One region of the Rathayibacter sp. AY1H3 genome, then DNA from elsewhere that is predicted to be linked to it. Evidence: riboswitches for the same ligand, from Rfam matches in the RefSeq annotation. Region 1 holds a riboswitch; the other holds the start of a gene.

Region 1 (4,205 bases):
GGGCAGACCACGTCGTCGAGGCAGAAGATCGTGTGCTGCGGGTACTGGACGGCGAGGCGCTGCACCAGGTTGATCTCGGTGCCGATCGCGAAGGTCGATCCCGCGGGTGCCGCCTGGATCGCCTTCACGATGTAGTCGGTCGAGCCGTACTCGTCGGCCGCGTCGACGACCGCCATCGGGCACTCCGGGTGCACGATCACGCGCACGCCCGGGTGCTCGGCGCGCGCCTTCGCGATCTGGGCCGTCGTGAAGCGCTTGTGCACCGAGCAGAATCCGTGCCAGAGGATCACCTGCGCGTCCAGGAGCGTCGCGGTGTCGGAGCCGCCCTGCGGCTTCCGCGGGTTCCACATCGGCATCCGCTCCAGCGGCACGCCCATCGCCTTGGCGGTGTTGCGGCCGAGGTGCTGGTCGGGGAAGAACAGCACCCGCTGCCCGCGCGCGAACGCGTCCTCGAGCACGGTCGCCGCGTTCGAGGAGGTGCAGACCACGCCTCCGTTGCGGCCGCAGAACGCCTTCAGCGCGGCGGAGGAGTTCATGTACGTGACCGGGACGAGCGGCACGCGGCCGTCGGCGTCCGGCTCGGTGCCGTAGAGCTCGGTGAGCTCGGCCCAGGCGTCCTCGACGGAGTCGATGTCGGCCATGTCCGCCATCGAGCAGCCGGCCGCCAGGTTCGGGAGGATCACGGCCTGCTCCGGACCGGAGAGGATGTCGGCCGTCTCCGCCATGAAGTGCACGCCGCAGAAGACGATCGCCTCGGCGTCGGGCCGGCTCGTCGCCGCCTTCGCCAGCTGGAACGAGTCGCCCACGTAGTCGGCGTACTGCACCACCTCGTCCCGCTGGTAGAAGTGCCCGAGCACGACGACCCGCTCGCCGAGCGTCTCCTTCGCCGCGAGGATGCGGTGGTGCAGCTCGTTGGCGCTCGCCGTCGTGTACTCCTCCGGCAGACGTCCCTGGACCGGGGCGTCGGCCGGGATCGGGTCGGCCTGGGAGGCGCCGGGCCCGTAGGCGGGCAGGCCGAGGTCGAACGACCAGGGGGCCTCCGCGAGCTCGGGCGCGCAGGTGGCGCCGGGCGCAGAGCCGCCCTCGATGAGCCGGATGGTGCTGTCGACGGATGTCACGGTGTTCTCCTCGTGAGGCGGGTGGGGGAGTCGGGCGGCGCGCTCAGACGGGCAGCGGGCCGTTGTCGACGAGCGCCGCCGACTCGTCGTAGCGGTAGAGGCGCGGGGGACGGTGGCGGGTGCCCGTCAGGCGCTCCCCGGTGGGCACCACGGTGCCGGAGCTCTCGATCGTCCGGCGGAAGTTGGCCGGGTCGAGGGGCTTCTGCAGGACGGCCTCGTGGACCTCCCGCAGTTGGGACAGGGTGAAGGCGCCGCCGAGGAAGGCCTGCGCGATGCGGGAGTACTCCATCTTGTTGCGCAGGCGCCAGAGGGCGTAGTCGACGATCAGTCCGTGGTCGAAGGCGAGCTCGAGCGGCAGATCGGTGCAGAGCCAGGCGACGTTCTCTCCCACGATGGCCTCGTCGGCCTCGGCGGAGCGCACGAGCGCCCAGTAGACGATCGACACGACGCGGTCCTCGCCGGGGGAGCGGTCGGTGCCGCCGACGGCGTAGAGCTGCTCGAGGTAGCGCGGAGCCAGGCCCGTGGTCTCGCGGAGAGTGCGGCGGGCCGACTCGGCGAGGTCCTCGTCCGGATGCAGCGGTCCGCCGGGCAGTGCCCAGAGTCCCTCGAACGGCTCGCGGATGCGCCGGACGACGGGGATCCAGACGGTGCTCGCTCCGGTCTCCGGGTGCGGCCGCAGGGCGAAGATCACCGTCGACACGGCGAGCTGCACGTCCGGCATCCGGTGCCCCCTACTAAGAGTCGCACCGACTGTAAGTGCTGAGATCACCTTAGTGTCACGAACACCTGAACACCTAGCGGAAGAGGCGACACGCCGCGCAGGGTCCGCCCTCACCGCTAGGCTGACCGCACAACCGAATACCGGGCCGCAATACGCGACGCGGGAGAGCCGACTCCGGTCGGCACCGAAGGAGCAAGCCTCCCCGCCAATCTCTCAGGTCTTGTACCGCGTCGAACTGGCCACTCTGGAAAGCGATCCGCTCGGATCCGCCCATGGTGAAAGCGCTCGACCCCTCGGGGCGGCGCGAATCTCTCAGGCTCCACGACAGAGGGGGAGTTCCCACGGCACTGCTGTGCTCTGCCGCGAACGCGGCGCGAGTCCAGCACTGCGACGAAATGGAGAACTCATGTCCGAGACCCCGACGACCAGCCCCGAAGCCCGCTACTCGCCCCTGCACGAGGTGCACGTCGCCGCCGGCGCGTCCTTCACCGACTTCGCCGGGTGGCAGATGCCGGTCCGCTACTCCGGCGATCTCGCCGAGCACCACGCCGTGCGCACCGCCGCCGGCCTCTTCGACCTCTCGCACATGGCCGAGATCCTCGTCGTCGGCCCCGAGGCGGTCGACGCCCTCGACTACGCGCTGGCGAGCGACATCTCGGCCGTCGCCGCCGGCCGCGCGAAGTACACCCTTCTCCTGGAGCGCACGGGCGGCGTGATCGACGACCTCGTCGTCTACCGCACGGGCGAGGACCGCTTCATGGTCGTCGCGAACGCGGCCAACCGGCACATCGTCGTCGAGACGCTCCGCGACCGCACCGCGATGTTCGAGTGCGAGCTGTTCGACGAGAGCGACGACGTCGCCCTCATCGCGCTGCAGGGCCCGCGCTCGCTCGAGATCCTGCAGAACGTCCAGGGCCTCGCCGTCGAGACCGAGCGGGGAGCGGAGTCGGTGCTCGACACGGACGACGCCGCCCGCCTGCTCGCGGAGCTGCGCTACTACCGCGCCGTGCCCGCGACCTTCGAGGCGCACCCGATCCTGATCGCGCGCACCGGGTACACAGGCGAGGACGGCTTCGAGATCTACGTCTCGCCCGACTCCGCTCCCACGCTCTGGCAGGCTCTCGCCGAGACCGGCGCCGGAGCGGGCCTCGTCCCCGCCGGCCTCGCCGCCCGCGACACCCTCCGCCTCGAGGCGGGCATGCCGCTCTACGGCCACGAACTCTCCCGCGACGTCTTCCCCGCACAGGCCGGCCTCGGCCGCGTCGTCGCCTTCGGGAAGCCGATCGACTTCGTCGGCCGCGCGGCCAGCGAGGAGGGTCCCTCCGGAGACGCTCCCGTGCTCGTCGGGCTCGTCGGCGAGGGCCGCCGCGCCGCCCGTGCCGACTACACCGTCCTCTCCGGCGACGACGAGGTCGGAGTGGTCACCAGCGGCGTCCTCTCGCCGACCCTGGGCGTCCCGATCGCGATGGCCTACGTCGCCCCCGCCTCCGCGCAGCCCGGGACGGCGCTCGCCGTCGACATCCGCGGCACGCGCCTCCCGATGACCGTCACCGAGCTCCCCTTCTACTCGAGAAAGAAGAACTGACATGGCCGTGCCCACCGAGCTGCAGTACACCTCCGACCACGAGTGGATCCGGGTCGACGGAGAGGTCGCGACCGTCGGCATCACCGCATACGCCGCGGACAAGCTGGGCGACGTCGTCTTCGTCGAGCTCCCCGAGGCGGGAGCCCGCGTCGAGGGCGGCAGCGTCGTCGGCGAGATCGAGTCGACCAAGTCGGTGGGCGAGCTGTTCGCCCCCGTCGACGGCGAGGTCCTCGAGGCCAACACGGCCGTCGTCGACAGCCCCGAGCTCGTCAACTCCGACCCGTTCGGCGAGGGGTGGCTGATCCGGGTCCGCTTCGACGCCCTGCCCGACGGCCTCCTCGACTCCGCCGCCTACACCGAGCTGGTCGGCGAGTAGATGGCGGCCACCAGGACCCCCGGCGCCTTCGAGTCCCGCCACATCGGGACCGACGCCGACGCGCAGCGCACCATGCTCGCGGCTCTCGGCTACGACTCCGTGGAGGAGCTCGTCACCGCCGCCGTCCCCGAGTCGATCCACGTCCGCGACCTCCCGCAGGTGCTGCCCGCTCCGGCCACCGAGACGGAGGCGCTCGCCGAGCTGCGCGCCCTCGCCGCGAGGAACGCGGTGCGTCGGCCGATGATCGGCCTCGGCTACTACGGCACGCACACCCCCGCCGTGATCAAGCGCAACGTGCTCGAGAACCCCAGCTGGTACACGGCCTACACGCCGTACCAGCCCGAGATCTCGCAGGGGCGCCTGGAGGCGCTGATCAACTTCCAGACGATGGTCTCCAACCTCACC
Region 2 (4,205 bases), 140 kb from region 1:
CCTGTGCGGCGCGCGTCGACGACTCCGCCAGCGCGCCCTTGGTGACGAGCAGCACCTCGTCGCGGCGCTGCGCCGGCAGCGCGGCGACCAGCCCGGCGATGCCGCTGCCGACGACGACGACCCGCGCCATGTCAGACCGCCGCCGGCCCGGCGGGCGGAACGGCCGCGAGCATCCGCTCGAGGGCGATGCGCGCCTCGGCCTGCACCGACTCCGCGACCTCGATCCGGTTGAGCACCGTCCCCGCGACCAGTCCCTCGAGCACCCAGGCGAGGTAGCCGGGGTGGATGCGGTACATGGTCGAGCAGGGGCAGACCACGTCGTCGAGGCAGAAGATCGTGTGCTGCGGGTACTGGACGGCGAGGCGCTGCACCAGGTTGATCTCGGTGCCGATCGCGAAGGTCGATCCCGCGGGTGCCGCCTGGATCGCCTTCACGATGTAGTCGGTCGAGCCGTACTCGTCGGCCGCGTCGACGACCGCCATCGGGCACTCCGGGTGCACGATCACGCGCACGCCCGGGTGCTCGGCGCGCGCCTTCGCGATCTGGGCCGTCGTGAAGCGCTTGTGCACCGAGCAGAATCCGTGCCAGAGGATCACCTGCGCGTCCAGGAGCGTCGCGGTGTCGGAGCCGCCCTGCGGCTTCCGCGGGTTCCACATCGGCATCCGCTCCAGCGGCACGCCCATCGCCTTGGCGGTGTTGCGGCCGAGGTGCTGGTCGGGGAAGAACAGCACCCGCTGCCCGCGCGCGAACGCGTCCTCGAGCACGGTCGCCGCGTTCGAGGAGGTGCAGACCACGCCTCCGTTGCGGCCGCAGAACGCCTTCAGCGCGGCGGAGGAGTTCATGTACGTGACCGGGACGAGCGGCACGCGGCCGTCGGCGTCCGGCTCGGTGCCGTAGAGCTCGGTGAGCTCGGCCCAGGCGTCCTCGACGGAGTCGATGTCGGCCATGTCCGCCATCGAGCAGCCGGCCGCCAGGTTCGGGAGGATCACGGCCTGCTCCGGACCGGAGAGGATGTCGGCCGTCTCCGCCATGAAGTGCACGCCGCAGAAGACGATCGCCTCGGCGTCGGGCCGGCTCGTCGCCGCCTTCGCCAGCTGGAACGAGTCGCCCACGTAGTCGGCGTACTGCACCACCTCGTCCCGCTGGTAGAAGTGCCCGAGCACGACGACCCGCTCGCCGAGCGTCTCCTTCGCCGCGAGGATGCGGTGGTGCAGCTCGTTGGCGCTCGCCGTCGTGTACTCCTCCGGCAGACGTCCCTGGACCGGGGCGTCGGCCGGGATCGGGTCGGCCTGGGAGGCGCCGGGCCCGTAGGCGGGCAGGCCGAGGTCGAACGACCAGGGGGCCTCCGCGAGCTCGGGCGCGCAGGTGGCGCCGGGCGCAGAGCCGCCCTCGATGAGCCGGATGGTGCTGTCGACGGATGTCACGGTGTTCTCCTCGTGAGGCGGGTGGGGGAGTCGGGCGGCGCGCTCAGACGGGCAGCGGGCCGTTGTCGACGAGCGCCGCCGACTCGTCGTAGCGGTAGAGGCGCGGGGGACGGTGGCGGGTGCCCGTCAGGCGCTCCCCGGTGGGCACCACGGTGCCGGAGCTCTCGATCGTCCGGCGGAAGTTGGCCGGGTCGAGGGGCTTCTGCAGGACGGCCTCGTGGACCTCCCGCAGTTGGGACAGGGTGAAGGCGCCGCCGAGGAAGGCCTGCGCGATGCGGGAGTACTCCATCTTGTTGCGCAGGCGCCAGAGGGCGTAGTCGACGATCAGTCCGTGGTCGAAGGCGAGCTCGAGCGGCAGATCGGTGCAGAGCCAGGCGACGTTCTCTCCCACGATGGCCTCGTCGGCCTCGGCGGAGCGCACGAGCGCCCAGTAGACGATCGACACGACGCGGTCCTCGCCGGGGGAGCGGTCGGTGCCGCCGACGGCGTAGAGCTGCTCGAGGTAGCGCGGAGCCAGGCCCGTGGTCTCGCGGAGAGTGCGGCGGGCCGACTCGGCGAGGTCCTCGTCCGGATGCAGCGGTCCGCCGGGCAGTGCCCAGAGTCCCTCGAACGGCTCGCGGATGCGCCGGACGACGGGGATCCAGACGGTGCTCGCTCCGGTCTCCGGGTGCGGCCGCAGGGCGAAGATCACCGTCGACACGGCGAGCTGCACGTCCGGCATCCGGTGCCCCCTACTAAGAGTCGCACCGACTGTAAGTGCTGAGATCACCTTAGTGTCACGAACACCTGAACACCTAGCGGAAGAGGCGACACGCCGCGCAGGGTCCGCCCTCACCGCTAGGCTGACCGCACAACCGAATACCGGGCCGCAATACGCGACGCGGGAGAGCCGACTCCGGTCGGCACCGAAGGAGCAAGCCTCCCCGCCAATCTCTCAGGTCTTGTACCGCGTCGAACTGGCCACTCTGGAAAGCGATCCGCTCGGATCCGCCCATGGTGAAAGCGCTCGACCCCTCGGGGCGGCGCGAATCTCTCAGGCTCCACGACAGAGGGGGAGTTCCCACGGCACTGCTGTGCTCTGCCGCGAACGCGGCGCGAGTCCAGCACTGCGACGAAATGGAGAACTCATGTCCGAGACCCCGACGACCAGCCCCGAAGCCCGCTACTCGCCCCTGCACGAGGTGCACGTCGCCGCCGGCGCGTCCTTCACCGACTTCGCCGGGTGGCAGATGCCGGTCCGCTACTCCGGCGATCTCGCCGAGCACCACGCCGTGCGCACCGCCGCCGGCCTCTTCGACCTCTCGCACATGGCCGAGATCCTCGTCGTCGGCCCCGAGGCGGTCGACGCCCTCGACTACGCGCTGGCGAGCGACATCTCGGCCGTCGCCGCCGGCCGCGCGAAGTACACCCTTCTCCTGGAGCGCACGGGCGGCGTGATCGACGACCTCGTCGTCTACCGCACGGGCGAGGACCGCTTCATGGTCGTCGCGAACGCGGCCAACCGGCACATCGTCGTCGAGACGCTCCGCGACCGCACCGCGATGTTCGAGTGCGAGCTGTTCGACGAGAGCGACGACGTCGCCCTCATCGCGCTGCAGGGCCCGCGCTCGCTCGAGATCCTGCAGAACGTCCAGGGCCTCGCCGTCGAGACCGAGCGGGGAGCGGAGTCGGTGCTCGACACGGACGACGCCGCCCGCCTGCTCGCGGAGCTGCGCTACTACCGCGCCGTGCCCGCGACCTTCGAGGCGCACCCGATCCTGATCGCGCGCACCGGGTACACAGGCGAGGACGGCTTCGAGATCTACGTCTCGCCCGACTCCGCTCCCACGCTCTGGCAGGCTCTCGCCGAGACCGGCGCCGGAGCGGGCCTCGTCCCCGCCGGCCTCGCCGCCCGCGACACCCTCCGCCTCGAGGCGGGCATGCCGCTCTACGGCCACGAACTCTCCCGCGACGTCTTCCCCGCACAGGCCGGCCTCGGCCGCGTCGTCGCCTTCGGGAAGCCGATCGACTTCGTCGGCCGCGCGGCCAGCGAGGAGGGTCCCTCCGGAGACGCTCCCGTGCTCGTCGGGGTCGTCGGTGGGGGCCGCCGGGCGGCCCGTGCCGACTACACCGTCCTCTCCGGCGACGACGAGGTCGGAGTGGTCACCAGCGGCGTCCTCTCGCCGACCCTGGGCGTCCCGATCGCGATGGCCTACGTCGCCCCCGCCTCCGCGCAGCCCGGGACGGCGCTCGCCGTCGACATCCGCGGCACACGCCTCCCGATGACCGTCACCCAGCTCCCCTTCTACTCGAGAAACAAGAACTGCCATGTCCGCGCCCACCGAGCTGAAGTACACATCCGACCACGAGTGGATCCGGGTCGACGGAGAGGTCGCGACCGTCGGCATCACCGCATACGCCGCGGACAAGCTGGGCGACGTCGTCTTCGTCGAGCTCCCCGAGGCGGGAGCCCGCGTCGAGGGCGGCAGCGTCGTCGGCGAGATCGAGTCGACCAAGTCGGTGGGCGAGCTGTTCTTCCCCGTCGACGGCGAGGTCCTCGAGGCCAACACGGCCGTCGTCGACAGCCCCGAGCTCGTCAACTCCGACCCGTTCGGCGAGGGGTGGCTGATCCGGGTCCGCTTCGACGCCCTGCCCGACGGCCTCCTCGACTCCGCCGCCTACACCGAGCTGGTCGGCGAGTAGATGGCGGCCACCAGGACCCCCGGCGCCTTCGAGTCCCGCCACATCGGGACCGACGCCGACGCGCAGCGCACCATGCTCGCGGCTCTCGGCTACGACTCC

What was found. Region 1 has a riboswitch for glycine ahead of gcvT (glycine cleavage system aminomethyltransferase GcvT). Riboswitches for the same ligand answer to the same signal wherever they lie in the genome.
Positions count from the first base shown of each region.
Region 2: another riboswitch for glycine. It lies ahead of gcvT (glycine cleavage system aminomethyltransferase GcvT); the one in region 1 lies ahead of gcvT (glycine cleavage system aminomethyltransferase GcvT).

Region 1 is NZ_PSUU01000001.1:106,646-110,850, reverse strand. Features, by position in the region: gene nadA (quinolinate synthase NadA) at 1-1,118, opposite strand, end outside; gene C5C33_RS00495 (NUDIX domain-containing protein) at 1,162-1,839, opposite strand; glycine riboswitch at 1,990-2,077, shown strand; gene gcvT (glycine cleavage system aminomethyltransferase GcvT) at 2,246-3,424, shown strand; gene gcvH (glycine cleavage system protein GcvH) at 3,426-3,800, shown strand; gene gcvP (aminomethyl-transferring glycine dehydrogenase) at 3,801-4,205, shown strand, end outside.
Region 2 is NZ_PSUU01000001.1:246,619-250,823, forward strand. Features, by position in the region: gene nadB (L-aspartate oxidase) at 1-130, opposite strand, end outside; gene nadA (quinolinate synthase NadA) at 132-1,424, opposite strand; gene C5C33_RS01150 (NUDIX domain-containing protein) at 1,468-2,145, opposite strand; glycine riboswitch at 2,296-2,383, shown strand; partial or broken gene gcvT (glycine cleavage system aminomethyltransferase GcvT) at 2,552-3,718, shown strand; gene gcvH (glycine cleavage system protein GcvH) at 3,732-4,106, shown strand; gene gcvP (aminomethyl-transferring glycine dehydrogenase) at 4,107-4,205, shown strand, end outside.